3 regions of the Paenibacillus sp. FSL M8-0334 genome follow, and region 3 is predicted to be linked to each of the others. Evidence: riboswitches for the same ligand, from Rfam matches in the RefSeq annotation. Region 3 holds a riboswitch; each other region holds the start of a gene.

Region 1 (10,517 bases), 770 kb from region 3:
ACACCACATTTTTGGCCGTCAGCATCATCTCCACCAGCGTAATCGCAGACAGAATCGGCGTCTCCTTGAACATCACAATCAGATAATTTCCGAGCACCGGGATGATCGGCGGGATCGCCTGCGGCAGAACCACGATCCGCCAGGTCTGCCCCTTCGTATAGTTCAGTGCCGTTGCCGCTTCCCATTGCCCTTTCGGCACAGCCTCAATGCCTGAGCGGTACACCTCGGACAGATACGTGCTGTAATGAAGACCCAGACCGATGACCCCGGCATAGAAGGCCGGGATGGAAACGCCCATCAATAGCGGCAGGCTGTAATACAAGAAGAACACCTGAACGAGCAGCGGCGTATTTCGAATAAATTCAATAATGCCTTTGGTGACATAAGCCAGCGGCTTGAATCGGCTTCTTGCCGCAAGCGCCAGCAGCAAACCGACGATCAGCGATACGACAAATGAGCACAGTGTGATCCACACGGTCATTTTCAGCGCGCTTAACAGCTGCGGAAGCACATCAAGCACATAATTCCAATCCCACATCTCTATAGCCTCCCCGCTGTCAATTTCCGCTCAAGCAGCTTCACACCCACGGAGACCAGTGTTGCTATGACAAAATACATCAGCAGCAGCAAAACCAATATTTCCGTCGTCCAGGAGATGTAGTTGTTGCGGAGCACCATCGCCTGGTACGTAAGATCTGCCATCGTGATGAAATACACCAGCGACGTCGACTTGATCAGCTCCACCAGCTGATTGCCAAATGGCGGCAGCATGCGCAGGGAGGCTTGGGGAAGTATGATGTTCCACATTCGCTGCCACGGCTTCATATTGAGCGCCACCGCCGCCTCCCACTGTCCCTTCGGCACCGCAAGAATCGCACTGCGGACAATCTCGGAGCCGTAAGCGCCGAAGTTGAGTCCGATCGCCAGCACGGCCGCTGCCATCTTCGGCAGCTCGATCCCGATAAACGGCAATGCAAAGTACAGCCAGAACAGCTGCACCAGCAGCGACGTTCCCCGGAATACTTCCACGTACACCGCCATCACCGTCCGCACGATCCACAGTTTGGACAGGCGCCCCAGACCGGCAATAAAGGCTGCGACAATGGCTAGCACCGCGGATAGCAGCGCCACGATGACGGTGATCTCCGCGCCCTTCAGCAGGGTAGGCAAAAATTCAATCCAAGACGATGGCATCTTATTCCCCGCACGCTGCGACTGCCGTCATATCGCCAGGAAGCTCATCCTCGGTAAATCCGAATTCCTGCAAAATCTCCAGCAGCTCGCCAGACTCCTTCATCTTCTGCAGCTCCGCATTGTAAGCCTGTTGGAATTCCGTGTCGGCCTGACGGAATGCCGTGGCACCGTATCCGCGTACGCTCTCCCCGTCGATGACCGGCTGCTCGAAATCCGCCACTCGCTCAATCTGATCATCACTAGCCGAATCCAGCATCGCCTGCAGCGATGGACCCGTCATCGTAATCGCTTGAACCCGGTCGGCCTGCAGTGCGCTGATCGCGGACGCCTGGTCCGGAACCTGGATGATGCGCTCGGATGGAATCCCCGATTTCTCCATGTAGCCGATCTCCACAGCACCGGTCATGACGGCAACCCTCGCTTCCTCGTTCGCAGCGATATCCTCGTAGCTGCCAAGGTTCAGCGGGTTCCCCTGCTTCACGGCCAGCGCTTCGCCGATGCTGTACTCCGGATCAGCGAACAGGACAGCCGAGCAGCGGTCGGGCGTGATGAACATCCCGGCCGTGATCATGTCAAAGCGGTTCGCCTGCAGCCCGGCGATCAGCGAGCCGAATTCGGTAAGCTCCCCCCGCATTTCCCCAACGCCAAGCCGCTCGAGAATGACGCGGGCGATCTCGACCGCCTCCCCTGTCAGCTCGCCATCGGCCGTCTGATAGGCGTAAGGCTTCTCGTTCGCGAAGCCGACCGTAACATACCCTCTCTCGATCGCCTTCTCCAGCGTGCTGCCTTGATCCCCGCATGCTGCAAGCACGCTAACCAGCACCAAACTAAGCAACAACAGAGCCACTTTTTGCAATTTCAAACCTTCCCACAACCTTTCTTGAAATCTGTGAATGCCTGTTTTAGGCATGAATAAATAAACCTAGTAAACTCATATTTCAACTAGGTTTTCATAGGGTCAAAATCCGTTTCAACGCTCCCATTATCCAGCGTTAATAATCGACTTTTCCTTATACTCCACGTCACTTGTACCGCCTGTGGATATGCATATGGACTTGCTTGGCGCTTACTCTACGCCCGGTTGATTGCCACCTCCTCTTCTTAACCAACGAAAAAAGACCTCTTGCAGGGGGATCCGAACATAGCTCCGCCAGCATGGGGTCAATGAAAAGAGAAAAGGCCCCTGTTCCATAGAATTAAGGGCCTTGGTATCAATCTCAATTATGTAATAAGACCCATCCACTGCTGACGAGGTTAGCTGACGGACTCGGGTAAGATGGTACCCTACACTTGACAATCAAGTGACTCGCCCCTAAAAAAACTGGTTCCCCCGCTTTCCGGACTTAAGCAACCGGAAACTAAGCGTGTGTTCATAATACAGGGAATGCTAGGAAATGTCAAACCGATCCAGCCCTTTAAGCGGTGAAGGATCGGCTGAAAACCGCATCACACAAGGCATTCCGCAAATTTAAAGAATTCATTTACGGGGTGTTCATCCCCCCTATAACTGCTCCCATCTCTCCTTGAAGAACAGCTCGTAAATCCGGCTGATCAGAATTTTGAGAATCATGTAAACCGGAACGACCAGCAAGACTCCGATAATGCCAGCCAGGTCCTGTCCGACCAGGACAAGCACAATGATGGTGATTGGATGAATGTCCAGCTGCTTGCCAAAAATATACGGGCCGATCAGATTGTCTTGGATCTGCTGAGCCGCCAAAATTATGACAAGCGACCAGATCGCGGTGGATGGCGACTGGATCAAACCAATGATAATGATCGGGATTGAGGACACGATGGCCCCGATAAACGGGATGAAGTTCGCAATGACCGCAACGACCGTCAGCAGCAGCGCATACGGAAGCCCAATAATGATGAAGCCCACATACATCAAGATTCCCAGTGCAAAATTGACAATCACCCTACCTACGATGAAGCCTTTGAGCGCACTGTCGATTTCACCAAGCACCGACGTGCCGACTTCCTTGAAACGGTTCGGCAGAAAGCGGACGATCAGCTCGCCGAATTTGCCGCCCTCCTTCAGCATGTAGTACAGCAGGATCGGGAAGATGAACATAATGATCGCAAATTCCGATATAATTCCCACCAAATTCACGACATATTCCGTCAGGAACGTAAAGCCTCGGTTCAAATATTCTGTCAGCGTCGTTAACGGATTGAAGCCTTCCGGAAACACACCTTCCAGGAAGCCGCTTTGCTCCAGCTCCAGCATCTTCTTGTTCAAGGCCGCGAAAATCGCCGGCGCATTGTCCACCAGGGCAATGATCTGCGCTTTAAGAGAGGGCCAGACCCCGATGAGAAAGCCGACCAGGATCCCCCCAAACACAACGTAAAGCAGCAGAATCGCCAGCGTCCGGTTCATCTTCTTCCTCTCCATTAGAGCCACCAGCGGTCTCAGCAGATAATAGAAAAAACCGCTCAGCATCAGCGGAACGATGATCACCGAAATAAAGGATAATAGAGGGTTGAATATGAAGCTGACTAACGAGCAAAGGTAAATGATAATCAGAATGAGAATAACGGCAAAACAGAACTTGAAAAACTTGTTCATCTTCAGCAATAGCGACTCCCCATCTCCTTATGTTTCAATTATCGTATCATGCAGAAGACCGGCTTTTCAAACGGCAGCGAAGAAGCGGGATACACATCCTTCTTGCCGCCTCAATTGACGCTCAATCTCACGGCCCATTTGGGTGCCGGATATATACTTCTTGTAACAGCTCCAGTATAATATGAAGCGTTATCCGGACAAGGCTGAAAGGTAGGGGGAACTTTTTTCATGGATGTTACGTCCATCATCATTAGCTTCATCTTCGTCCTTAATATCGCATTGGCCGTGATCGTTGTGTTTCAGGAGAGGCGGGATGTCGGCTCGACATGGGCCTGGCTGCTCGTTCTATTCTTCATTCCGGTACTCGGATTCGTGCTGTACCTGCTGTTTGCTCAGAATTTGCGGCATATCCGCCTGTTCCACTGGGATGATCTCCAGAAGACCGGTATTGAGAAGGTGCTGCTTGCCCAGATGAGCGACATTAACAGCGGGCAGTTTTCGTTCCGCAACCGGGTTGCGGCCTGCAACAGCGATTTGATCCATATGCACATCAACGAGAATCAGGCGATCCTGACCGATGATAACCATGTGGAGATTTTCACCGACGGTAAAGAGAAATTCGATCGGTTGTTCCAGGACATTGAGGAAGCCAAAGAGTATATTCATCTCCAATATTACATCATTCGCAGAGACCAGCTGGGCAAGCAACTAATCGCCGCCCTGACCCGCAAGGCCAAGGAAGGCGTGAAAGTCCGCGTGCTGTACGACGAGCTGGGCTCCAGAAAGCTGACCAAAGGCTTTTTCAAAAAGTTCCGGGAAGCTGGCGGAGAGGCCGAGGCGTTCTTTCCGTCCAAACTGCGCTTTGTCAATCTGCGTCTGAACTATCGGAATCACCGCAAGCTGGTCATCATCGACGGCGATATCGGGTATGTCGGAGGCTTCAACGTCGGAGACGAGTATCTCGGACTCAACTCCAAATTCGGCTACTGGCGGGATACCCACCTGAGAATCCAGGGACAAGCGGTATATGCGATGCAGGTCCGGTTCATTCTGGACTGGAATCAGGCGTCCCATCATCATGACATCTCCTATGAGCCGAACTTGTTTCCCAAGATCAATTCGCCCGGCAATGTGGGCATCCAGATCGTGACGAGCGGTCCCGACTCGGAGTATGAGCATATCAAAAACGGGTATATCAAAATGATCTCGGCGGCCAAAAAATCCATTTACATTCAGACACCTTACTTTATCCCGGACGCCAGCCTGCTCGATGCGCTTCGGATCGCTTCGCTCTCCGGCGTGAAGGTACACATCATGATTCCGGACAAGCCGGATCATCTCTTTGTGTACTGGGCCACCCTCTCCTATATCGGGGAGATGCTGAAGACGGGAGCGAGCGTGTACCTGTACAACAATGGCTTCATCCATGCCAAAACGATCATTGTCGATGAAGAGATCGCCTCTGTCGGAACGGCCAACATCGATGTTCGCAGCTTCAAGCTGAACTTCGAGGTCAACGCCTTCCTGTACGACGATTTCATCTCAAGGTCTCTGACCGAGACATTCCATCAGGATATGCGGGTATCGCGGCTGCTCACGCTGGAGGATTATGAGAAGCGGTCGCGCTGGATTCGGACCAAGGAGTCGATTTCCCGATTGCTGTCGCCGATTCTGTAGGGTCGAAGTGACAGGAAGCCGGCAGTTTCGACCGCCGAGGAAGCAAAGCCAATGAATCACCTCATTCAGACATTGTCTTGAGTGGGGTGATTTTTATTGGCTTACGAATGAAACGAGCATGAATATTCCTGTTGCTAACTCGGTGCGTTTCCCCTGAAATCCTACTCATCCACAAAAAAAATAATATTTTTTTATACGAAATATATACGGCGGTGATTTTTGAGAAATAGCGAGCATCCAAGCGTAATCGGCATTATACTCACGTTCGGTTTATACAGTTTTTTCTGTATATTCTTAATAAACAGCCGTTTTCATTTGTGAAAAATTTCATTGTTTGTTATCATGACGGTGTTGTTACGACAAGCGACTGTCGCAATTCGTCAAACGTTGTCTACTTCTGCAGAATGTAACGCCGGCATAGAAACGACGATTACAGATGGGGGAAACGCATGATGAAGAATACACCGAAATGGATGATGTTTCTTAGTTTAGCTATGGTACTCATATTAGGAGCCTGTTCTTCCAATTCTGCCTCGGGTGCGGAACAAGTGACCGCCGGAGAGCAGGTTAAATATACGATTACGGGTACGGATCCAGGCTCAGGCCTTATGAGGCTGACAGCCCAAGCCATGGAAGATTATGATTTGTCGAATTGGACCTTGACGGAAAGTTCGGCAGCGGGCATGACCGCCCAGCTCGATGCAGCTTATAACAATAAACAGCCGATTGTTTTTGTAGCCTGGTCCCCGCACTGGATGTTTAACACCTATGATCTGAAATATCTCGATGATCCCAAACTGACTTACGGAGAGCCTGAAGAGATTCACACGATTGCCCGTCTTGGGCTGAAAGATGATCATCCGGTGGCCTATGAATTTCTGGACCGCTTTCACTGGACGGCCGACGATATGGGTGAAGTGATGATTGATATCCAGAACGGAATGGATGCGGAATCCGCTGCTTCCAAATGGGTGGAGGAGAACGAGGCTAAAGTTCAGGAATGGATCGAAGGCTTGGAGCCCGTAAACGGCGATCCGTTCACCCTCAGTTTTGTCATGTGGGATTCCGAGCTTGCGAGCACCAGCGTTGTCCGCTATGTGCTTGAAGAGAAGCTCGGTTACAAGGCGGAGGCCTTGCAGGTGGAGATCGGACCGATGTGGATTGGTGTTGCCAACGGTGACGTAGACGCCATGGTAGCTGCCTGGCTGCCGGTGACACATGCGGATTATTGGGAGCGATATGCCGACCAGCTCGACGATCTTGGAGCTAACATGGTAAATGTGAAATCCGGATTGGCTGTTCCGGCCTATATGGAAGACGTAAATTCCATCGAAGATTTGAAGTCCTAAACTGAATTGTACACGATGTGGGAAGGCACCTTTAGGATTTATCATGGGGGCCTTCCTTTTCTATCTATTTAAAAAAAAATCAGACACGGCCCTGTAAGCCGTATCTGATATTCGCGTTATCTATGCCTTTATTTGAACGATACTTTAAACTCGCAGCGTCTTTAGCGCCCCGCTCCAAGCAACCACTTGGTCGAGCATGGCATTGACATTGTCCAGATGCAATTCAGCCGGTTTAAAGGTTGCGAAATTCTCAAAGTCCGTGAACAATGACAATGTCGGATGAACCCGTACATCTGCAATCATCAATTCGCCGAGAATACCGCGCAAATGCTCAGCGGCGCGTGCGCCTCCGGTCGAACCATAGCTGACAATGCCTGCTGCCTTGTTATTCCAAGGTTCACGAGCTAAGTCAAGCGCATTTTTCAAGGCTCCGGTAATGCTGTGGTTGTATTCTTGCACGATGAACACAAAACCGTCCAGGCTGTTCAGCTTTTCATTCCAAGCTGCGATACCCGGCTCGGATCCGTCTGTCGTGCCAAGCAGCGGCAAATTGTAGTCTGCAATATCCACAATCTCATAGTTGGCGTCGCCACGCTGATCTGCAATCCCCTTAACCCACTCGCCTACTTGCGGACTTACCCGTCCTTGTCTTGTGCTCCCTAGAATAATGCCTACGTTCAATTTCTCATTTGCCATTGTACTTTCCTCCCTTTTCTATATTACTTACCAACTCGTCCAAAATATAGTCCATTCCAACTGCTACTTCTATCATACCTTAAAGTCTTAAAAATCTCAATATTAAGATTAAGGAAAAACAGCATCGTTCTTAGAATGCTTTTCGCTGGTAAATCGTCGTCGTAATGGCCCAAGATACGGCATAAATGCCGATGATCACGATCGTCGCTCCCGTATATAAAGCCGGCATAGACAAGCTAAGGAGAAAATCAGTGACCGCCGTTACATGCTCGGCGATAAGGTTGGCAACATAAGGGCCCACCCCTACCAGAACGATAAAACCAATAAGAACCGCCGATGTAATATGCCCCGGTTTAAAGATATAGAACAGCGGGAAGGTAAAGGCCGCAAACACGATAAACAGCCCTGCGCCAATCGCGATATCCGTCAGTGTAAACGGTTTGTTGAATATGAATAATGCCAAGCTGGTCAGAACGATGGAAAGCAGCATATACACAATCGCACCCAGATAACGCGCTGCGATAATTTCCGTGCGGGTGTAAGGCAAGGAATTCAGCAGGATATTCGTCTCTGCCCTTTCATCATAGGCATACGTATTAAAGGGAATGAAGACGCTGGCAACGAGAAAAATGAAGAAGGGGTCCTTGCTCATAAGGATAAAAAAGATAATAAAAGGTAAGAAGATTAAAAGATGCCTCTTCTGCAAAATCACATCGCGCCGAATCAAATTAAACATAGCTTTCTCTTCCTTTCATATAGTACATAATGTCCTCCAAAGACGCCCGTTCCGTCACAACCGCTCCCCCGAAAATATGCTCCACTTCCTTGACGTTATCTGTTAATGCCACAAAGCCTGTCGGCGCACGATGTATGTGAACAAACGCCCGCTCCGTATCCTTGTCCAGCAGATCCGTTGTTCCTTTCACGAGCGCATAGTTCTCAGCAACGTCGTGAATCGTTTGATTGAAGACAAGCTTCCCCTTCTGGATCAAAGCGATGTAATCCGCAATCCGATCCAGATCTGTTGTAATATGCGTCGAAAAGAAGATCGTTCGGTTGCCATCCAGCATTAATTCTTGCAACAAGTCGAGCAGTTCCCGGCGAAAAATGGGGTCAAGCCCTGCTGTCGGCTCATCCATAATGATCAGCTCCGCATGATGGGACAACGCGATCGCAAGCGACGCCTTCATTTGCATCCCTTTGGAGAAGGTCTTGATCGCTTTGCCCAGCGGCAATTCGAATTGTTCCACATAGCGTTTGAAGAGCGTATCGTCCCAGCGCTTGTACGCAGGGCCCACGATCCGCTTGATATCTTTCAAGTTCAGCCCTTCAAAAAATACATTGCCATCATATACAAACCCGATGCGCTCCTTGATCGCCTTCTCATGCGTCTTGTAGTCCAGACCGAATATCCGGATCTCTCCAGCATCAGGCCTGAGCAGGTTCATGATCATTTTGATCGTGGTCGATTTGCCGGCGCCATTGGCTCCGATAAATCCCGTCACATACCCTTGCTTCACTTCGAGATTCATATTATGAACGGAAAATCCTTTAAACGTTTTGCTTACATTGATCAATTCAATAACATGCTCCATCCCGTCTCACTCCTCATATAAAAGCTTCAATAATTGCTGCAGCTCATCCAGAGACAAGCCGATCTCCCTGCTGTTCGTGATCACCGCGCTCAGCTGCTCCTCAATAACCTTCAGCTTCTTCTCCCGGATCACCTCCAGGTTCTGTTCAGCGACAAAGGAACCCTTTCCGACAATGGAGTAGATGAAGCCTGCCTTCTCCAATTCCTCATAGGCCCGTTTGGTTGTGATCACACTGATCTGCAAGTCTTTCGCGAGCTGGCGTATGGAGGGCAAGGCTGTCCCTTCCTGCAATTCGCCTCCCAGAATGAGCGCCTTCATCTGATTCGTAATCTGCTCATAGATCGGCTCCTTGGAACTGTTCGATATAACAATTTGCATGCCCATCCCTCTTCTTTAAGTTTTGGAAATCCAAGCGGATTTTATGTCCTGCACAGCCACAACCAGTATCGATATCACTTGCACGGTCATGAACATATTAAAAAACGGATAGCTATAAGGCGTAATCCATTCTGTGAACAGTTTTGAGTCCAGAATCCACCGCCCCAACTGGGCAAACCAATTGTTGCTATCATTGATCCTTGGCTCCAGGAATGTACCATCCACGGCAAAAAAGATCAGTTGAAAAACGATAAATACAGCGATGATGCTCAGCCATTTCTTCACTTGACTGGCTTGAACGGATTGTTCTGTTCCTGACATTGGCTCGCTCTCCCCTCACCTTTCACTTTCATGATGTTAGAATATCCTTCTTTTCGATCTTATATAATGTATATATACTATATACACATTATATACACGGTGAAAGGCGATGTGCAACCATTTTTGTTGATGATAATGAAAATAAAACTCCTCATAAAGCACCAGGCTTAATTATTTCACTGTCAATTGTAAGGGGAGCATATCCGTTCAGTCGGCCGAACAGTATGCATATATCGTCTGATAAGTGCAAGTTCGTATCGAAGGGCCCCTGTCCTCCTTGCATGATTATCCCTTTCGTTCAGGAGGCAAAGCCAGCGGAAAGAGAGTGCGACATGAGCAGGCGATTTCGCGGTCCATGCGCGGGCGGTTCACGAGCGATTAGCGAGCGATTAGAGGAAGAGGAACAAGGGACGGGTCAAAGCATGTTTCTGAGTTCCCTGATTAAAAGGGATCATGGCGCTAAGCACCCGGAAAGGGATTGTGGATCAGCACAACCTGAAAACAAAATAGGCGATTGATTCCCGATAGACTCCGGAAACAAATCGCCGTATAAACTCTTATTCTTCTACATCGTTAAAGGCTGATGCTTTTGTCAATAAATTTAACGGTACCGTTGGAAATTGAAGATTGTAACAGTTGGTCTTTAAATTCTTGAAGAACTGTAGCGGGATCGGCTGGTTCCTTTTGAGCAGAAGCATGTTCATTCCATATCTTTTCAGCTAAATTTTGACTCGA
Region 2 (10,517 bases), on a different contig from region 3:
TTTCTTCTCGTTGCCTGACTCGGATTCCTCTTCCGCTCGCTTGTTCACCTGGTCCTCTCCGCGAGTTTCCAGCTCTTCATCGGAGCCGGGACTCATCATCAGCCGCAGCGTACCCAGCATGGACAAGGCATAGCCAACTGTAATAAAACTGAAAGCCATCTGCATGATGACTACGAGCCGCGCCGTATTATCCACCGCTACAATGTCGCCGTAGCCCACCATCACAAATGTGGCCACACTGAAATACAGAAAGGCAACCCCCTGGCTCAGCAGGTCATCACCGATCGGTGAGCCTGAGAACGAGCTGCTGCCAAACAATTTATAGATCGACGTATAGACGACGGCAAAAAACAAAACGCACATCACCGCTGCCATGCTGATCCGCTCCACGACCGTTCTGAGCCGGACCTCCTGGTGGGCAGATTCGGAAATCTTCTTGAATATGTACAGGACATAGAACACCACCGAGCCGAGCGAGAACAATACAATCGTTGCCCGAAGTCCTCCTGGCCCGTGAAATACAGCTGTCAGATCAATCCATTCCAGCAAATCCTCCACCGATATGAGCACATAAATCAGCAGCGGTGCAAGCAGTAGAGGTCTGCTGGACCACGCTTTATCCGCTTTGTAAAAAAGATATACCAGCACTGCCAGCCCGGCGATATTAAGGCACCACATCCACCAAGTCACATTGATTCCCTCCTCAAGCGGGCCATCCCGGGCCCACTCCTTACGGGGTTATTACCCGTTGACGGGGGATGATGTAACCGGGAGATATTCCTAGATTCGATATCGGGAGCCACGCTAACCAATCAAATCCTCCCACCGGACAGATGATAGCACGGTGATGCGAAGGCTTGATGCACCAGCATCGGCGGCGGGAATGCCCCGGCTCCCGGACATGCAGCTTGCGAACAGAGAGACATGCGGGGGTACTCCCAGCTACGGTGTAGGCCGCTCGGCCTTCCGATGCGCCTTCAACCAATTCACGGCATAATCAACCATCTTCGGCTGCGCAGCCAGCAAACTCGGGGCGTTTCCAATCTGACCCCGGGACCAGGCATCCGGATATGCGGCCTCGAAAGCCATACCCAGCTGCTCAAAATCATCGGAATAAAAGTTGATATCTTCAAATGTGACCCATTCCGTCCTTTCCCCTGCTCTTCGGATCGGAGCGCAGGAGGTAATGACCTTCTTGCCCTCCCAGTCGGCTCTGTATTCAGCCAGGTGGAACGATGTATTCGTGGCATGCCCCGTTCCGAGATGAAGCACGTAAGCGCCTGTTTCATATAGCCGGGCAAGCGGGGACGGATCCCCCAGCCCGAAATCCAGCTCATGTGGACACATGAGCTGCTTAGCCAGAGGGCCGCGCGCGGCAAAGGATAGTTGCGGATGGCTGCTGCGAACAACGCCAGCCTGTTTACGAAACGTCTCCGCAATGACACCCATGCCAGTTGTCACCGTTAAATCGGGATCATATGGCGGCATTTCATCCCGGATGAGCTGCCACCACGCCTCGGCAGCCGGCGGGTTTCTCCACGTTGCCGGGTCCGTCAAGTTGGACGATTGAGTCGGCATTACCAATGTGCCCTCCCTGCCGATCGCCTCCTCCAGCGCCAGAATGACCGCCTCGGGGCCGCCCGGAATCCAACCCCCTATGCTTTTCAGAGAAGAATGCACCAATAGCGTCATTCCCTCCGTCACCCCGAGCACCTTCAGATCACGCACCATATCGTTCATAGTAATGGGTCTCTCGATAATCAATCCGATTCCTCCTCCCTCTTCATGCGACAAGCACCCGACCAGTCAGAAGCCCGGTCGGGTGCTTGAAGAATACGCTGCTATAGCAGCGATTATTGGTTCGCGGGCTGGCAGCCTCGTTATACGCTGAGCCAGCGTTTGAACATGTGCTTGGTTGTTTCCTTGTTCATCTCGGCGATGGAGGTGGTCAGCGGAATGCCTTTCGGGCAGGCACGCACACAGTTCTGCGAGTTGCCGCAGCCCTCGATGCCGCCATCCTGCATCAACGCCTCCAGACGCTCTTCCTTGTTCATCTCGCCTGTTGGGTGCGCGTTGAACAAACGCACCTGGGAGATTGCTGCCGGACCGATGAAATCCGTCTTTTCGTTAACGTTCGGGCAAGCCTCCAGGCACACCCCGCAGGTCATGCACTTGGACAGCTCGTAGGCCCACTGACGCTTGCTCTCAGCCATCCTCGGCCCCGGACCAAGGTCATAGGTGCCGTCGATCGGAATCCATGCTTTTACGCGCTTCAACGCCGTGAACATGCGGCTGCGGTCGATGATCAGGTCGCGCACAACCGGGAACGTCTTCATCGGCTGAATGCGAATCGGCTGCTCCAGCTTGTCAATCAAGGCAGCGCACGCTTGACGCGGCTTGCCGTTGATGACCATCGAGCATGCGCCGCATACTTCCTCCAGACAGTTGGAGTCCCAGCATACCGGAGCCGTTGTCTGGCCTTGCGCATTTTTCGGATTGCGCTGAATTTCCATCAGCGCGCTGATTACGTTCATACCCGGACGGTAGGGAACCTCAAACTCCTCGGTGTACGATTTGGATTCCGGGCTGTCCTGGCGGGTTATAATAAACTTCACGCTTTTAGACGCGGTTGCTGTTTGAGCCATGTTAAATCCCCCTTTACTTATCTTTCGAATAGTCGCGAACACGCGGCGGGATTAGGGAAACATCCACTTCTTCATATGAGATTTCCGGTCCGTCCGGCGTCCATTTCGCCTTCGTTGTTTTCAGGAAATTCTCGTCATCCCGGTTCGGGAACTCTGGTTTATAATGAGCGCCGCGGCTTTCATCGCGGAGCAGTGCGCCCAGCGTCATGGCCTCAGCGAGCTCCAGCATGTTCCACAGCTGTCTCGTAAACGCCACACCCTGGTTGTTCCAGCGGGATGTATCGGTCATGTTGATGTTGCGGTAGCGCTGCTTCAGCTCTTTAATTTTGTCAATCGTAGCCTGGAGCTTGTCATTGTAGCGAACAACGGTCATGTTGTTGGTCATCCACTCGCCGAGCTCCTTGTGAATCACATAGGCATTTTCGGTGCCTTCCATCTTGAGCAGATCCTCATACTTGGTGGTTTGCTCTTTCGCGAACCGATCGAATACGGAGGAGGAAATGTCCTCGGAGGATTTCTTCAATCCCTTCACATATTCAATCGCTTTCGGTCCAGCGACCATGCCGCCATAGATGGCGGATACAAGCGAGTTCGCGCCCAGACGGTTCGCACCATGATATTGGTACTCACACTCGCCGGCTGCAAACAGCCCCGGAATGTTCGTCATCTGATTGTAATCTACCCACATGCCGCCCATGGAGTAATGGACCGCCGGGAAGATTTTCATCGGAATTTTGCGCGGGTCATCGCCCATGAACTTCTCGTAAATTTCGATGATGCCGCCGAGCTTGACGTCCAGCTCCTTCGGATCCTTGTGGGACAGGTCGAGGTATACCATGTTCTCGCCGTTAATGCCAAGCCCCATATCGACGCAGACGGAGAAGATTTCTCGCGTCGCGATATCGCGTGGAACAAGGTTTCCGTAAGCCGGATATTTCTCCTCAAGGAAATACCAAGGCTTGCCGTCTTTATAAGTCCAGATCCGTCCGCCCTCACCGCGTGCCGATTCAGACATCAGACGCAGCTTGTCGTCACCCGGAATGGCAGTAGGGTGAATCTGGATGAACTCACCGTTGGCGTAGTGTACCCCTTGCTGGTATACGGCGCTGGCTGCCGTTCCTGTATTAATAACGGAGTTGGTCGTTTTGCCAAAAATAATGCCCGGGCCGCCGCTGGCCAGAATGACCGCCTCGGCCTTGAACGCGCGAATCTCCATCGTGCGCAGATCCTGGGCAGTAATGCCCCGGCACACGCCCTCATCATCGATGATGGCCTGGAGGAATTCCCAGTTCTCGTATTTGGTAACGAGACCGGCCGTTTCCCACCGGCGCACCTGCTCATCGAGTGCATACAGCAGCTGCTGGCCTGTCGTTGCTCCGGCAAAGGCCGTACGGTGACGCTTCGTACCGCCGAAACGACGGAAGTCAAGCAGCCCCTCAGGCGTCCGGTTAAACATAACGCCCATGCGGTCCATCAGGTGGATAATGCCCGGAGCCGCTTCACACATCGCTTTCACCGGCGGCTGATTCGCCAGGAAGTCCCCGCCGTACACGGTATCGTCAAAGTGCTCCCAAGGAGAGTCGCCCTCCCCTTTGGTATTTACTGCTCCGTTAATGCCGCCTTGTGCGCAGACGGAGTGAGAACGTTTTACGGGTACAAGTGAGAACAGATGAACATGGGCTCCTGCTTCCGCCGCCTTGATGGTTGCCATCAAGCCTGCAAGACCGCCGCCCACTACAATAATATTAGATGCCATAATAGGTTCACTCCCTTTAACTCAAGACTGTCTTAGCTATATCGATCACGGCGTTTGCCGCTTGGAACTCGGCGTCTCTGAATCCGGTCATAGCCAGAATGAACATGACGCTCATTACAACGAACAGGCCCATGCAGATGTACGTCGATATGCGTTGAGCACGCGGACCGACGGTGATGCCCCAGCTGACCAGAAATGCCCACAGACCGTTTGCAAAGTGGAACGTAGCGGATAACACGCCGACCACATACAGCGCGAACAGTACTGGATTGCTGACGATCCCGTGCATAACGGCTCCCAGCTCATCATGCGTGATCTTGCCGATCATGATCTGGAAGCGCGTATCGTACATATGCCAGATTACGAATACAAACGTAATGACGCCGGTGATCCGCTGAATCATGAAGCGAATGTTGCGCTCATAATTGAAATTGCCTACGTTATTGTTCGCCTGGTAAGCGATATACAGTCCATAGACGCCGTGGTACAACAGCGGCAGCCAGATCAGGAACAGCTCCAGGAAGAAGACGAGCGGCATGCTGTTCAGGAAATGCACCGCCCCCATAAAGCCTTCCTTTCCACCCTCGAAAGCCTTATAGTTGGATATCATATGGCTGATCAGGAATCCTCCAAGCGGTATGACACCAAGTAATGAATGCAGCTTTCTGGAATAATACCCTTTCATCAGTTGACGTTCCCCTTTCCGATGTACAGCGTTTTCAATTTCATACTTTCGAACGAATTCATTTCATTTGGAACTGCTTACGCAATACATTGAAACTCGCGTTTTTTCAACGACAAATTGTTCTCTATTTCCCTAATCTGTGAACAACCTGTGTCACATTTCATGTTACTCCTTTTTTTCTTATAATGGAATTGCAATATAATTATTAAACGTTATAATTTATACGCATAAGCAAAATGTCCGGTATGGTTGCCTGTGCAGATCGGCCGCAGCTTCGCGGAAGCGGTCTCACCTTACGAGCCGGACAGGCTTGGCGCATAGCCGCAAACTTGCGTTTCTTCAGCAAATCTTCATATTCACTACCTAATATACACTACCATATAACAGGAGGATGTAGCCATGTTCGAAGAGCTGGACGTCTTTGCCGTCGTCGTTGAGCAATCCAGCATCAACAAAGCTTCCAAGCTGCTCAACCTGTCCCAGCCGGCGGTCTCCCGCAAAATCGCCAAGCTGGAGGACGAGCTTGGGCTGCAGCTGTTCAACCGTCGGGGCAAGCGACTGGAGCTGACCTCGATCGGACAGATCGTTTATACCTTCGCCCTGGAGCAGCGGCAGCAGCAGTTGAAGTTTATGCAGACGCTGGCGCATTACCGCGAAGGCGAGCAAATCTCCATTACGCTTGGCGCCAGTCTGACCACGCTGCAGACGACGCTGCCTCCGCTTGTGAATGCTTTTATGGAGAAGCATCCGGCAGCGGAAATTAAACTGGTCACTGGCAAGACTCATGAAATCGTATCTTATGTAAGGGAACGACGCGTGGATATCGGCATCGTTGCTTCCTCCATCAATCAGCCGGGGCTAAAGTGCATTCCGCTCTTTGACGATCATCTTGAGCTGGTCATCCCGCTCGGCCATCCGCTGGCGGAGCTTGAAGCGGTCAGCATCGAGCATCTGCAAGGACTGCCGATGATTATTTTCTCCACCGGCACCTGGTACCGCAAGCTGACCGATGATCTGTTTCATCGCTGGGGCATTATGCCCGACATCCGGATGGAGATCGATTCCTTCGAGGCGATCGTCCGCCTCATTCCAACCTGCAAAGCGGCGGCGCTGCTGCCCAAATCCTATTTGCGCCCGCAGCTGCTGTCCGATAACGGTCTGCTCGACATCCATATCCCCGCTTTGATAGAGACCCGGCGGACCACTTCGCTCGTCTATGACGAGTCCTCGGATTTGAGCAGTGCGGCCAGACGCTGGATCGCCGAGACCGAGGTGCTGTTCACTGAGCTGCGCAAGCTGAAGGCATAGGGGCAGGCTTGCAACCCACAGTAGCCGCCTAGCCTTATGACAACAAAGCGATCATCTATACACCGCATGTTCCGTGTACGCATGATCGCTTCTTCCTATTATATAAGTGCGGATTAACCTTCCTGCGAGTTGACAACCTCATTCTCAAATCGTTCCACGTTCTCATTCGAACCGATAACCACCATAATGTCACCGGCATGCAGCACATCCATCGCCGTTGGCGCCACAATGATGCCGGAAGGCTTGTTGACCGCCACGACGGTAACCCCATAACGAACCCGGGTGTTAAGCTCGCTTAATGTTTTTCCATCCATGCAGTCCGTCACCGTCAGCTCAACGACCAGATAGTCTTTGGACAGCTCGATATAATCGAGAAGGTTAGGGGTAACGAGCTGATGAGCCACACGAATGCCCATATCTCTTTCCGGGAAGATCACCCGGTCTACGCCCAGCTTCTCCAGCGCTCTGCCGTGCAGCACCGATATCGCTTTGGCCACGACCGTGCCCACACCAAGCTCCTTCAGCAATATGGCTGAAAGAATGCTCATCTGGATATCGTCGCCGATCGCCACAATGCCGCAGTCGAAGTTGCGGACGCCAAGCGACTTCAGCACTCCCTCATCCGTAGCATCCGCCACGACGGTATGCGTCAGCAGCTCGCTCATATCCTCCACAACCTCTTCGTCCCGGTCGATGCCCAGAACTTCATACCCCTGCTCCATCAGTTCAATGGCGAGGCTCGATCCGAACCGCCCTAGACCGATCACTACAAACTGTTTTGGTTTCATGTTTCCCGTCATGCTCCTTACCCAATAATCATTTTGCCTTCCGGATAACGGTACAATTCTTTGTTTTTATTCGGACCCAGTGCATACACGAGCGTCAGCAGTCCAAGCCGTCCCGCAAACATCGTGAAACAGATCAGCACCTTGCCGAAGGCCGTCAAATGAGGTGTCAGTCCCATCGACAGCCCAACGGTGCCGAAGGCCGATGTCGCCTCAAACAAGATCTCCAGAAAATGTCCATCCTCCGTAGTAGATAAAATCATCGCAACGGTCAGCACAAGCAGCACCGCGAGCAAGGCAATCGTCAATGCCTTCAGAATCCGCTCCTGAGCCAGCCGGTAGTGGAACAGCACAATGTCCTGACGTCCGCGCATCATGGCGACCACCGCCCCGATCATCACCGTAAAAGTCGTCGTTTTGATCCCGCCCCCGGTCGATCCCGGAGAGGCGCCGATAAACATCAGAATGACGATGAAAAATTGTGTCGCCTGCCTCATTCCTGTAATGTCAATCGTGTTCACTCCGGCCGTTCGGGGCGTGACCGACTGGAGCAGGGCCGCCAGCGTTTTGCCGCCGCCATCCAGGGTACCGAGCGTTCTCGGATTCGTGAACTCGAACACCATAATGACAACGGCTCCGACCAATATGAGCGCTCCGCTCATGGACAGAACGACCTTCGAATGCAGGGACAGCTTCCGTTTCTGGCGAAAATCAATCAGATCCGACAATACCACAAATCCAAGTCCCCCGGAAACGATTAAAAATATGGAAACGATGTTGATCAGCGGGTCACTCACGTACCCCGTAAAGCTGTGAAATTGTCCAAACAGATCAAAGCCCGCGTTATTAAACAGCGATATGGCATGAAAAATCCCGAAATAAACGGCCTGCCCGGCCGGCATGTCAAACGCCCAGCGTATCGAGAACAACGTGGCACATACGGCTTCAATAACAAATGTATAAATAATTACCCTCCGGATCAGCCGTACAATCCCTTCCACTGATGTCTGGTTCATGGCCTCCTGCAGCACCAGCCGGTCCTTGAACGAGATGCGCCGCTTGAACATCAGCGCGAACAGCGTTGCCATCGTCATAAAGCCTAATCCGCTAATCTGGATGAGCAGCATGATCACAAGCTCGCCAAAGGTGCTGTAGGTTGTCGCCGTATCAACGACGACTAGCCCTGTCAGACATACAGCCGATGTCGCGGTAAACAAGGCGTCAATCGCTCCAAGCGGCTCCCTGCCGGCTGTTGCCACCGGCAACATCAGCAGCATTGTCCCGATCCCGATGAGCGCTGCGAAGCCAAGCGTCAGGATTTGCGGCGGGGACAACTTGAGCCAAAATAATTTCGGGTTCAACTTGTTCACCTTCTGTTGATAAAAGTCAAAGAAAAAAAGACACTGGAAATCCAATGCCCCTTTCGGTTCTGGTTCCTGTGCTGCAGCCTACGAGGTTAGCTGACGGGTTCGGGCTTTCACAGGTTGCCCTATTCCTCCTCATTCATGATGAATCATGAATGACTTAGGAAATTCACCCCAATTACATGGTTCCCCCATTTTCTGGTCGAAATTCGGCTGTCTTATTTTCTTTGCTGAAAGCATGATGTGATTATAACGCAATCGCCTCACGAACCCAATGCTGTTTTTGCTGCAAAATATCTTTAAAAACGTCCGATTTGGGCATATTCAAGAATACGAGTACCTGCTTCTCTTGCATTTTCGTAAGCTTTCATTCGTTTTCATCGATTATTTAAAAAAATGACAGAGGGATAAGCTCCGTGAAGGGCACATATCTATGTTATATTGACTTATAGTTGTTTGAACTCTTCCACATCCGATACTTTCATACTGACGATAGGTATCTAATTTGCAGCAGTTATCCATCTCGAGGAGGAATTTCATGAATCGAATTCAAGAACCGCTGAAACTCAAAGCTAATTTCAGAACATTAATGATTCCAGCCATCGTCGGCCTCGTCTTGTTTCTGCTTCTGCAGATCGTGCTGCCCACCGCCGCCGATCCGGAGCTTCAGACGTCTGTTGTGATCACCAAGGAGGAAGCCTCACTGGCTGCCTCGAAATTTGCCAAGGACCAGTTAGGCTTCCCTGTAGAAGAAGCGACAGAAACGCTGGTGACTTATCAGTCGAATTCTGCGTTGTATGGATATTTGACCAAAGAGAAGAAGCTCGACGAGTACAATAAAACCTATGAGCAACAATATCCCTATGACGTATTCCGTGTTCGCTTCACGCTTCCGGGCCTGGACGCGCTGCTGGTGGATGTACATATGCAGACCGCGGCGGTTATCAGCTATACCCTTGATGCCGCGCACTCGAGCTATGACCGGATTGAGCTGAATACCGGCGCGGTACGGCGGGAAATGCTGCTGCTAGCCGAAGGCAACATGACCTTGTCCGAGAAACAGGCACTGGCAGAGCCCTGGCTCCAAAGGTCCGGCTATGATCCAGCCAGCCTGGAGCTGCTTACGCAGGAGGGCGAGCCCAAGCTGGAATATGCCGATCCGTCAAAATCCGTTCTGGATGCTCAGCTGAAATTGGAGTTCACGTTCGAAGACCGCCAGCTGCGCTCGTATCAGCAGGCCTTCGATGTTCCGGAGCAGCATACCGCCTATGTGGAGAAGCAGACGCAAAACGCGCTTATGCTTACGCTGATCGGGTACGGTTTGTTCACCCTCGTGCTCGGAATTCTCGCGATTGTATACAGCGTGAAAACACGTGCCCACACTTCTTTTAAACGCGGAGTGTTTCTGGCGCTGCTGCTGTTTGTCATCCAGATGCTGAACACCTACAATTTGATGCCAGTGTTCAAAGCCCAGGGGATGTCCAGTTTCGGAATTGCATTCATGATGATCTTTTATGTAATATATTCCCTCATCTTCTCGGCCCTTCTGTACTTCTCGCTGGTGGGCGGAGACGGGCTGTGGCGCAAGGAGGACGGGCTCAATGTGTGGCCGCGGGCGAAGGAACCGGGTTATGGGCCGTATGTGCTCGACAGCATGAAGCTCGGCTATCTGTGGGCATTCATCTTGCTTGGCATTCAGTCGATCATCTTCATCATACTGAGCCTTACGCTGAATACCTGGGCAACGACGGATTCGGAGCAATCGCCATACAACATGCTGTATCCGTGGCTGTTTCCTTTGATGGCCTGGTTCGCTGGCATATCGGAAGAGGCCGTTTACCGGCTGTTCGGGATTAAAATGGTCAAAAAAATCGTGCGCAGCACCTTTGTCGCCAGCTTGATCACTTCGATCATTTGGGCTCTCGGACATACGCTGTATCCGATCTATCCGATTATTTCCCGACCCATCGAGCT
Region 3 (10,517 bases):
AACGTTCATGATTCTGTACCGTATTTGTCGCGTTTGGATCGCCAACGAGAGCGATTTGGTTTTGAAGTTGAAGCCGTTGCCCTGGATTCAGGTTATTTAACAACCCCCATCTGCAAAGGATTGCAGGAACGGGGGATCTTTGGCGTGATTGCTCACCGGAGATTTCATCCGACCCAAGGCTTGTTTCCGAAGTGGAAGTTTACCTATGATGCCGAGCGTAACCGTTATATTTGTCCGCTCCAGCATGAATTGTTGTATCGCACCACGAATCGAGAAGGATACCGGCAATATGCCTCCGACCCGAAGCACTGCAAGACTTGCCCGATGCTGGAGCAATGTACCCGTTCACGGAATCACCGCAAGGTCGTCACGCGCCATGTCTGGGAAGACAGCAAGGAATGGGTACGAAACAACCGGCTCAGTCGATCCGGTAAGTATTTATACCGAAAACGAAAAGAAACGATTGAGCGAAGCTTCGCGGATGCCAAAGAGCTCCATGGGTTTCGCTATTGCCGGTTGCGCGGGTTGCAAAACGTCAGGGAACAAGCTCTGATGACAGCAACCGTGCAGAATATGAAGAAGATGGCGATCCACTTGGATCGCCTGGAAAACAGGGGGTAATCCCCCCATTTCCCCTCTTGAAGTGACCACTTAAAAAGGGAGAAACCCTGTACTTTGAAAAAAGTGCAGGGTTTCTCGACAATCTGTAAACCGATAGGCGATAAGCCTATCGGTTTATTTCGTATCTCATCCGAACGAACGGGATAGCGGGTGCATGGATTAGTTCCCGTCTTCTTCCGTCTCCACTTCCTCGCCAATGCCGGTAAAGGTCGGATTGTCCTGATACTTCCGGATAATCGATACTTCAACGCGGCGATTTCGTGCCCGGCCTTCAACCGTTGCGTTATCCGCAATCGGGTGATATTCCCCGTATCCGGTCGGCATAAACTGCTTAGGATCGAGGGAGGAGTTCTCCAGCAGTATCTTCATAAACTGCAGCGCCCGGTCGGCGCTCAAATCCCAGTTGGACGGGTATTTGCTGTTAGAGATCGGCACGTTATCGGTATGTCCGGCAACGGTAATATCATACCCCGGGAATTTGTCCAGCATTTGTGCGATGGCCACAGCCAGTTCGCGCGCCTCCGGCTTCACGACCGCTTCCCCCGAAGCGAACAAGGCGTTGTCCCGGATCGTGATGACGAGCTGTGACTGGTTCAGCTTGGTGCTCAGCTCAGTGCTAAGTCCATTGGCCTTAATGTAATTATCGAGCTGCTGCTTGAGCCGCTCCAGGTCTTCCTGTTCTTGCCGCTTCAACTCTTCCCGGCGTTTGTTCTCGGACATTGCGGCTGGAGCTGCCTTGAAATCTTCCAGATTGGAAGGGTCCGGGCTCGGCTCCGTTTTGCTGTAATCGAGAATGCCAGTTCCGCCGGTAAAGACAACGTTGAACGCTTCACTCATTTCCTGAAACTTTTTGGCATCGGTTGCGCTCATGGCATAGAGGACAAGAAACAATGCGAGAAGCAGTGTCAGCAAGTCGGCATAAGGCAGAAGCCAGGACTCGTCAGCATGCTCCTCATGCGGCTCGTGTCTAGTCTTCTTGCTCACCAGCACCATCCCCCTTCTGTGCTAATTTGGCGCGTTCTGAAGGAGTCAGGAATACGGACAGTTTCTGGTTGATCGCAATGGTTGAAACGCCGGATTGAATGGACAGCAGACCTTCAACCATCATCAGCCGGATCTCCACCTCCTGCTTGGACAGACGTTTCAGTTTGTTAGCAATCGGGTGACAGATAACATAACCGGTAAAAATACCGAGCATCGTTGCAATAAAGGCCGCGCCGATGGCGTGAGCCAGTTCGCCCATATCTTCCATATGGGTCAAGGCGGCGACCAGACCGATAACCGCTCCAAGTACCCCGAGGGATGGAGCATACATGCCGGCCTGGGAGAAGATTTGCGCCCCTGCGCGGTGGCGCTCCTCCGTGGCGCTGATGTCCTCCATCAAGACGTCGCGGACAAATTCCTGATCATTGCCGTCAATAATCATCCGCATGCCGTTCTTCAGGAAGGTGTCATCAATCTCCTCGACCTTGCTCTCCAATGCGAGCAGGCCTTCCCGACGAGTGATGGATGCCCATTCCATGAACAGGGAGATCAGCTGCGCCTTGCTCATCAGTTTCTGCTTCTTGAAGGTCATCGCGACCAGCTTAGGCGTCTTCTTAAGCTCTGACAGCGGGAATCCAATGAATAAAGTGGCTGCTGTTCCGCCGAGAATAATAAGATACGCGGCTCCGTTAGCCAAAGCAGAGACGGATGCGCCTTTTAGAACCATCCCGACGATGACGGAGACCAGTCCTAAGACCAAACCAATTAGTGTTGAAATTTCCATACCACACCTCATCCGTGAGAAATAAATAGCGAATCCATTCGTCTTCTACCGTTCTTGTGGAAGAACAGGCGCCGTTCGACGCTTTATCCTATTTATCGTCAGGGAAGGCTTTTTTTTTTAGCCGTATTTTCCGGTATAATAAGATGAAAGGCATACGATCAGGAATCGGCTGAAAGGAGTGATTCATGTGGGTGTAAGGCACGGAAGAGATTACGGTGATATTTTGGCTGATTTGACCGAGGCGGTAGGCCGGATACCGGATAGTTATCTATTTTTTGAAATGGACCCGGAGGACTGGGGTCACCTGGGCCATCAGGAGAAGTCGGAGGTTCATGAGGCGCTGGCTGAGGATCTGTTCTACGCCTTGGGCACCGAACCGGTCATTTCCGTAGGAAGCGGGGTGGTTATTCACGACAAGACGAACTATAGGATCCATGTTCTCATCGGGGATGAAGAGGCTGCTTTCGTAGCCCTAGTGTAGAACCGTCCGGTTATCAACCAATTGAGGGAAGAATACAATAGATGAAGGAATGGCCCCGAGAGAGCAGGCGTCGGCTTGGGGAAGGTATGATGGGGAGGAAGATAAGATGCTTTACACGCAGCAGGAAGTAGAAGCTCATCTGGAGAAGCTGGAGGGCTGGGAGTTTGAGCAGGGGAGATGGATCGTACGGAAGTATACCTTTTCCTCGTTCATGAAGGGAATCGCCTTCGTTGATGAAGTGGCTGCCATTTCAGAAGCATTCGGGCATCATCCCTACATCACGATTGACTACAAAACGGTAACACTGCGCCTCACCTCCTGGGATGAAGGCGGCATTACGGCTGTGGACATTAAGGAAGCGCAGCAATTCAATGAAGCGTATGAGAAGAGCCGCTCGAACGACAGCAGAGACTCCGCTACATAAATCGGGAGGGCGATGGTTGGTTTGTTGTTCAGACCGGCCTCTTGCGCATCCTATATAGAAAGTTTCGGCTAACGCGGCTTATCAAGTGGTGATCGACAATCGGGCATCCAGGATATTCATTCCGGGCATCTTACGACAGTACCTTTCCCTTATGTGACGTTGGCATTGGTAGGGCATGATGGGACAGGCGATTCGTAAGCTCTGCTATCGCGTTCGATCCACATGATCCCATCCAACTAAAAACACGCTTGTATCCGGAGCGAATTCCGGTGCAAGCGTGTTTTGTGCATGGGATTGCTTATTATTTTTGCTCAGAAAGATACAGCGCGATATTGGCGATTTCTTCAGCTTGCAGCTGATTTTCGAATGCAGGCATTTGTCTGCGGCCTTTAGCGATAATGTTGTAAATGGAATTAACATCCATCTCTGCGCCGATTTGGTCAAGGGCTGGCCCCATTCCGCCTTGGAGCTGATCACCATGACAGGCAATACAGCTGGCTCTCAGCGTGGCTTCTGCAGCCGCCGCATCCAGCGTTACTTCAGGCATGGTAGGCTTCTCTTCTGCAATTTCAGCTTCTCTTCCTGGAAGCGTAAACATTAGCACAACAGCCAAGGCGCATGCAAAGAAGAACAATCCGCTCATAATCCATTTTTGCATCGTTATATCGTCCCTTCTATGTATACTGCACTTTTGCACTTACTTCCATTATAAACGAACATCCTATGACATCATAGCCAGTTGTGACAAAAAAAGCAACGTTCAAGGCCGACTTAACATAAAGTACACAAAATTGTGCCATTTGTACTTGCCAACCCTCACATCGTTTGATCCGGTCCTGCGGCGTCCGAATCGGTTGCCCCGGCACTTGGAGCGGGGGTGTACACCATGCAGTGGAACAGCGCCATGCCCTCCGGGGTCAGCCGCTCATACGTATCCGTCATCCGGAAGCCGGATTTCTCGTAAGCCCGAATCGCGCGTTCATTCCAAGCGAGCACCTCCAGATCGATTTCATCGGCAGGCCGTCTGCGGATCGCTTCATCCACAATCGCTTTTACAAAGGCTTTACCCATTCCCTGGCCGCACCAATCAGGCCGCATGCCAAGCCCGAGCCGGGTGACCTCATGCATCGGAAACAGCTGCCCGAATCCCCACAGACGCTGCTGGTGATCCAGCACAGATACATATTGCTGCTTACGGATGTCCGGATCGCCGAACTCAATGCCGAGCATCTGCATCTGCTCCCACGGCAGCCAGCCATAAATGTTGTAAGGGGGAGGGTAAGACCAGGAAGTAATCTCGGCGGCGTGTTCCTCGGTCATCGTGACGGTATGAAAGGTTATGGATGGCTCCTGCATACAATGTGCTGCTCCTTTGCTTTTCATTTGCTGCTCTGATCAAACCATGTGATATCTGATTACTAGCATAAACCGGTGAAGGCCTGTTCATACGGCTGTTTCTTTATATTTGAAAACGGGTATAGGAATGGTAGGTAGGAAGCGGAGCGCTTGCTCCCGCAACTTACTTCTGGAACTTACTTCCGAAAAAAATCGAAAAATAAAATGCCGCGATTGGAACTTTTTGACGATCTTAAACGTTATACATATATACAGAACAAGAAAAAAGCCGGCGGATGGATGATCTGCTACAATCCCCGGTCCAGCGGCTTATATGATTCGATATGATTGCTTATTAGTTGTAGTTAGCAGCTACTGCTTTATAAGTGCTTTGGCTCATGACGCGTTTGGCGCCTACATAACGCTTAGCATAGTAATCTTGGCTCAGCGGACTGACAATGACACCGCGCGACGAAGAAGAATGAGCAAACTTGCCGTCACCGACATAAATGCCGACATGAGATACACCTCTGCCGGATGTGTTGAAGAATACAAGATCACCAGGCTTCAGGTCGCTCTTCGATACCGCAGTTCCGACTTTGTACTGTGCTGCGGATGTGCGAGGAAGGGTAATTCCAAGCTTCTTGAAAATATAAGTGGTGAAACCGGAGCAATCAAACCCTTGGGTTGTCGTTCCGCCTGATTTGTAAGATACACCAATGACGGGCTTAATGGCATTGTTGAGTTTGGAATCGGCAAAAGCGCTTCCTGTTCCAAAGCTTAATGCAAGGACAAGGCCGATGGATACGGCCGCGAGTTTCTTCTTCAAAATAAAAAGCTCCTTCCACAGCCTGCGAGGTTAGCTTAAGGGTTCGGTTGAAGGTCACCCTATGATCCCTCTCTAGCGAGATCAATTCACCCAAAACGGATCCCCCGCTTCCCGTAAATGCGGGAATTCGGCTCGATAACATGTTAATTTAAGTTTCACTCTGCCTACACGACGCTGCGACAAGATGACTTGATGACAAAAGTTACAACAAAGATGACAAAGTTGTTACTAACATATTCGTTATTTTAGCAGAGTATTATCAATTTGGCAAACGAGGAAACTATTTTTTTAAACAAAAATCCCTATTTCCAGACAGCTGGAATAGGGATTTGTTGATTTGCAGTTAAAAAATTGTAATTAATTTGGAAGCGGCAGCGGTATATGGACAGCCATCGAAGGCATATAACACGGTTCATGTATGGTCAGCGGTACCCGATTTCCATAGATGATATTGGGCGGAGATCGACCAGATGCGGAACAGGCCGTGCAGGAAGTAGGAAGCCTGCTGAATTATAAGAGCAAGCAGCCCTGCCCAGTAGAAGGAGACGGCGCTGAGAAGCAGCACAACCAGCAGCGCTGATCCGCCGATCGTGATCGAGAGCAGGCTTGCCGTGCCGAGCCGCTTGAGACAGGCCACAATTGAGGCGGTCATGCTGACGCTGCCCGTCCGTCCGAACTGCATGTACAACAGGAGCAGCTTCATGAGGTAGGCGTACAGCAGCCAGCCGGCCGCAAAGGGCAGCACACGCAGCAAGAGTGCTGGCTCCTGGATCGAGTTAATCAACAGAGGCAGCATTTTGGGCACAAGCCAGTATGCAGGGGCGAAGGTAAGCACAAGCTCGGCCACATAGAATACGGAGACCGTTCTCCACCATTTGCGGATGCCGATGAAAAAGAACAGCCCTCGTTCCCCCTTGGCCTCCTGATGGAGGTTGTAGAATATACCGGCCTGAATGAGCGGCGTCAGCAGCATACGAATCAGCAGCAGGCCGATCAGCAGCCATCCGTAGGTATGGACGGTGGAGCTAAGCGACAGGCTCATCTCCCCTTCATAGAAGAACAGGAGCCGGCTCAGCTCGTTCGGAGCCGGATCTGGATATCGCATCAGGAGCGGGACCACGGCGGATTTGACCAGTCGATAAAGACAATAGCCCCATAACAGGCGGTACAGGAACAGCAGAATGATGACATACAACTGATCTTTTACACTGGCCCAACCCTGGCTTGCATAGCTTTTCATGTTTTCCCCCCTCACCATGACAGGCTGCCGAACAGCGTCTCCAGGAGCTTGGTTACGCTAAGGTTCCAGCGTGTGACCGTCTTCGGATCCATTCCCGTCCGCATATAGTTGTTGATATGGTTGTTCTCCAGCACGATCGTATATTTCGGATCCACCATCGCCCAGGATAGCGGGGAGCTGTACTCGAGCTTGTACGTGACGTGGCCGTCCTGACCGCTCCATACCTTCTCCAACGTCTTCCCGTCTTCAAAAGCAAACACAATCGGCACATTGGCGATATCCCCGTCTCTGCTGGTAATCTTCACGATCGATTCGTACTTCGGCTGCGCCTCCGAGCCCTTGTTCTTCACCTGAATATCCTCAATGGCGATATCGGCCATCTGGCTACCGTATACGTACTGATCGAAGTACGACTGCCAGGACGTTTTCGTCACCTGCTCCACGACCTTTTGAAAGTCAGCGGTGGTCGGGTGCTTGAATCTGAATTTTTTGGCATAGGTGAGCATAATTTTGTTCATCGTCTGGGTTCCGACCTGCCGTTCGATCCCTTGCAGCACCAGCTTGCCCCGGGTGTACACATTCTGGGCATAGTGCTGGTGGGAATCGTATTTCCAGGCTTCCTGCTTCAGCGGAGCCGGGGTAGTGATGGAGGCGGCCTGAGCGGCGGTGTTGGCGGTGATGCCATACTCCTGCTCCATGACCTTCTCTTCCGCATAGGAGGCAAAGGCTTCATCCAGCCAAGCCTCTTCAAATTCATTACTGGCGATCATGCCGTAAAAATATTGGTGAGCAATTTCGTGAATCACGGTTCGCTCCAGTTCATAGCCCGGCGAGTCATTCCTGGCCCCGAAGGCGGTGACCAGCGTTGGATATTCCATTCCGCCCGCGCCATTGCCGGCTTCCGGCGGGACGACGATGGAGAGGGTGGAATACGGATAGGAGCCGTACCATTTACCGAAGGAGCCCAGCGCCGTCTTGGCAGCGTCAAAATATCGCTCCTTTAAATGCTGATGCGCCGGGTCGAGGTACAGCTTGATCCGCACCCCGGGGACGCCGGGAGCTGAGAAGGCTTCCTCTGCCGTTACGAAATTGGGGGAGGCTGACCAGGCGAAATCATGCACATCATCTGCGTAGAATTGATAAATCTTCTCTCCGTTGCTCTTCTGCGGGGATTTGGTCGGGAAGCCGGTAGCAGCCACGATGTAGTTTTCCGGCACGCGAATGCGGACACTGTATATGCCGAAGTTGGAATAAAACTCTGAGTTGCCATGGTACTGGTGGAGGTTCCACCCTTCATCGGTTCGGTCGCGAAGGCCAACTGGCTCGTACACAGCGACTTTAGGGAACCACTGACCCGCCATCACAAAATCGCCTGCGCTTCCCATTCTGGCGAATATTTGCGGAAGCTCCACTTCAAATTCCGTATAGAGGGTAATGCTTTCTCCCCCTTTGACCGGTTTAGGCAGACGCAGCTTGACCAGGCTCCGGTCTTTGATATTGCCGTCATCGGGTTGAACATATTGAAGGCGATTGGTCAGCGATAACCCCTCCAGTGTTTTGATCCCCGTGATGGTCATGGAACCGTAGCCGCCTTCGGGCATCGTATCGGAGCGAAGCCGCCCTCCCGATTCCTTCATAAATGTAGTGTCATTGGATGCGAAGGCGTTCGGGTAGAGGTGAAAATACAGCTCGGTGACGCTTCGTTTCCCCGGATGGGTCCAGGTGAGCGTCTGTTTGCCCCTGAGCTTGTTCTCCTCCGGTTCATAACGGACGTCCATGTGATATTCGACGATCCGGTCGCTCAGTGCCGGGGCCGGGCCGCTTGGCTGCGCCTTCGGCGGCGAGAGCGGAGCCTTCTCGACCGCGGCTGAGGAGGGCTTGGCTGCATCGGAGGCAGCAATAGACGCTAAGGGGCCGCTTTTCAGAAATATGGGCATGGATCCTGCAAGCACACCGAGGGCGAGCAAGGATGATAGAAAGACTTTGGCACGTGGTGGGACCATTTGAACAACCTCCCGTTGACAAGCATCTACAGCATGTATATGTTTGCTTTTGGGGGATTATTAGTTAAAATAAAATTATTGAGAAGTAGGTATCACAACCAGGCAGCCGATACGTGTATCGGCTCTTATTATAGGAGGTCTTTGGCAGGATGGAGAATCAGGAGCAGGGCGGCAAGAAGCAGATTGCGTTAAATATCATTAACAGCAAGAGCAAGCACAAAGGATTCGGAGCGGGCTCGATTGATCTGAACAGCCTGTCGCCGGTCATTATTGATAACGGGGAAGCCCGGGTGGATATCGGCGCCATGCACGCCAAGAGCAAGGTGGAAAGAGGCATTCGCTTCTCTGCCAACAAGGAGGATGTGCCGAACGGACGCCAGGTATGGATCGTATGGGTGGCTGTGGACCGGAATGCGGACGGCCAATTTTATGGCGGGATGACGGCTTGTGAGATGCTGATCGACCAGGAGGCTCGCCGGGGATGGAAGATCCTGGCCGACCATGTGAACAAGATGGATTATGCGCTGAAGCGCCGGATCATTCTGGATGGGCTGGGCGATCAGGAGAAGAAAGCGCTGCGCGAGCTGCTTATTTCCCGTAACGAGGAATGGTGGAACGCATCGCCGGATGAAATCAAGCAAGCGCTGGAGACCGCAGAATAAGGATGACGGAATTTATCTCCTTCTATAGAATATAAGGAACTACAACCGGCGGATGTTATCATCCGGCCGGTTGTTTTTATTGGAGCAATGTGAGGGCTGCCATCACATAAGAAAGACGACCGTCAGGGGATGGTGGAGAAGCAGCGTCTGTCTGCTTGTCCGGGGAAGAAAAGACTTGAAATCCATTGCCTGCTAAACTACAATTTAAATGATAATGAGTCTCAATATCATTTATGTATTGAATCGATAGATGAGCGAGATGAAGAGAGCGGGGAGATGCTTGTATGGAACTGAACGAACAGGCTGCCCGGCTGGAGCCGAATGAGCTTGAGGTACTCGCTGCGGAATACCGGCTGAGGCAAGTGCCTTCAACAGACCGGACGTTTTCGATTCCTTTTGCGGATCTGGTAGATCAGGACAAGGTCGCGGCATACCTGGCCGGCGTGAAGGGGATCTTCGGCACCTCGTCAGAGACAGCAGCGGCCTCGCTGTTCGCCAAGCGTTATGCTTATCTGACCGTCGCCGCAGCGCTCTATGCGATGTCTCGCCTGAACAAGGGGCTGGATTATACGTTGGAGAACGGATGGATCGAATCTGTCTATGACAAGCAGCTGTGGCTTCCTGAGGGCCGGTTGATGGACTGGCGGGTAATTGAACCTGCGCCGGGGCAGCGGAGCGGCTGGCGTGAGCGGGTGCTCGGCCAGTTGTTCGCCGGGAATGTCTCCCTCGTTTGGCGAGCGCTCGCCAAGACAGCCCGCATCTCCAAATCGGTGCTATGGGAGAACACGGCTACGATTGTCTATGCGCTGTATGAGAAGAACTATCCGGAAGGGGCAACCCCCGAGCAATTGGAGCGCATCCGGGACGATTATCGCTACCTTCTGCAGGAGGCGCCGGGCCACCTGTTCGGTGAGAAACGCAACCCGTTCCAGCAGTTCAACACGCCCAAGAGGGTCACAGCGGTGTCCGATGACCTGATTCGTGTTCGAACAACCTGCTGTTTGAAATATGTTGTATCCGATAAACCCGATTCCTATTGCCGCACATGCCCCAAGCGGCATCATGGACGCTGAAGCCCAGCAAGAAAATCCTTCCTTTTGTCCAGAAGTCCACTTATACTAATAGCTAAGTTGAATCCACCTGATAAGAGCGAA

What was found. Region 3 has a riboswitch for cyclic di-AMP ahead of MKX64_RS09735 (C40 family peptidase). Riboswitches for the same ligand answer to the same signal wherever they lie in the genome.
Region 1: it holds a riboswitch for cyclic di-AMP, as region 3 does, so the genes downstream of both, ehuB (ectoine/hydroxyectoine ABC transporter substrate-binding protein EhuB) here and MKX64_RS09735 (C40 family peptidase) in region 3, are expected to answer to the same signal.
Region 2: it holds a riboswitch for cyclic di-AMP, as region 3 does, so the genes downstream of both, MKX64_RS14595 (TrkH family potassium uptake protein) here and MKX64_RS09735 (C40 family peptidase) in region 3, are expected to answer to the same signal.

Annotation. Positions count from the first base shown of each region.
Region 1 is NZ_JBBOCH010000001.1:2,998,289-3,008,805, reverse strand. It holds gene ehuD (ectoine/hydroxyectoine ABC transporter permease subunit EhuD) at 1-538, opposite strand, end outside; gene ehuC (ectoine/hydroxyectoine ABC transporter permease subunit EhuC) at 541-1,194, opposite strand; gene ehuB (ectoine/hydroxyectoine ABC transporter substrate-binding protein EhuB) at 1,196-2,050, opposite strand; cyclic di-AMP (ydaO/yuaA leader) riboswitch at 2,423-2,569, opposite strand; gene MKX64_RS13210 (AI-2E family transporter) at 2,696-3,775, opposite strand; gene cls (cardiolipin synthase) at 3,995-5,443, shown strand; gene MKX64_RS13200 (glycine betaine ABC transporter substrate-binding protein) at 5,896-6,792, shown strand; gene MKX64_RS13195 (NADPH-dependent FMN reductase) at 6,937-7,488, opposite strand; gene MKX64_RS13190 (ABC-2 transporter permease) at 7,619-8,224, opposite strand; gene MKX64_RS13185 (ABC transporter ATP-binding protein) at 8,217-9,083, opposite strand; gene MKX64_RS13180 (GntR family transcriptional regulator) at 9,090-9,461, opposite strand; gene MKX64_RS13175 (YfzA family protein) at 9,477-9,782, opposite strand; gene MKX64_RS13170 (hypothetical protein) at 10,356-10,517, opposite strand, start outside.
Region 2 is NZ_JBBOCH010000002.1:118,732-129,248, reverse strand. It holds gene MKX64_RS14630 (potassium channel family protein) at 1-690, opposite strand, end outside; gene MKX64_RS14625 (aminoglycoside N(3)-acetyltransferase) at 943-1,764, opposite strand; gene sdhB (succinate dehydrogenase iron-sulfur subunit) at 1,881-2,645, opposite strand; gene sdhA (succinate dehydrogenase flavoprotein subunit) at 2,659-4,404, opposite strand; gene MKX64_RS14610 (succinate dehydrogenase cytochrome b558 subunit) at 4,418-5,086, opposite strand; gene MKX64_RS14605 (LysR family transcriptional regulator) at 5,486-6,394, shown strand; gene MKX64_RS14600 (potassium channel family protein) at 6,508-7,182, opposite strand; gene MKX64_RS14595 (TrkH family potassium uptake protein) at 7,200-8,540, opposite strand; cyclic di-AMP (ydaO/yuaA leader) riboswitch at 8,610-8,768, opposite strand; gene MKX64_RS14590 (CPBP family intramembrane glutamic endopeptidase) at 9,082-10,517, shown strand, end outside.
Region 3 is NZ_JBBOCH010000001.1:2,229,664-2,240,180, reverse strand. It holds one part of gene MKX64_RS09770 (IS1182 family transposase) at 1-621, shown strand, start outside; gene motB (flagellar motor protein MotB) at 781-1,605, opposite strand; gene motA (flagellar motor stator protein MotA) at 1,589-2,389, opposite strand; gene MKX64_RS09755 (hypothetical protein) at 2,577-2,870, shown strand; gene MKX64_RS09750 (4a-hydroxytetrahydrobiopterin dehydratase) at 2,977-3,294, shown strand; gene MKX64_RS09745 (c-type cytochrome) at 3,596-3,952, opposite strand; gene MKX64_RS09740 (GNAT family N-acetyltransferase) at 4,111-4,650, opposite strand; gene MKX64_RS09735 (C40 family peptidase) at 4,985-5,458, opposite strand; cyclic di-AMP (ydaO/yuaA leader) riboswitch at 5,463-5,601, opposite strand; gene MKX64_RS09730 (hypothetical protein) at 5,871-6,698, opposite strand; gene MKX64_RS09725 (M1 family metallopeptidase) at 6,710-8,701, opposite strand; gene MKX64_RS09720 (YwhD family protein) at 8,851-9,363, shown strand; gene MKX64_RS09715 (IucA/IucC family C-terminal-domain containing protein) at 9,648-10,436, shown strand.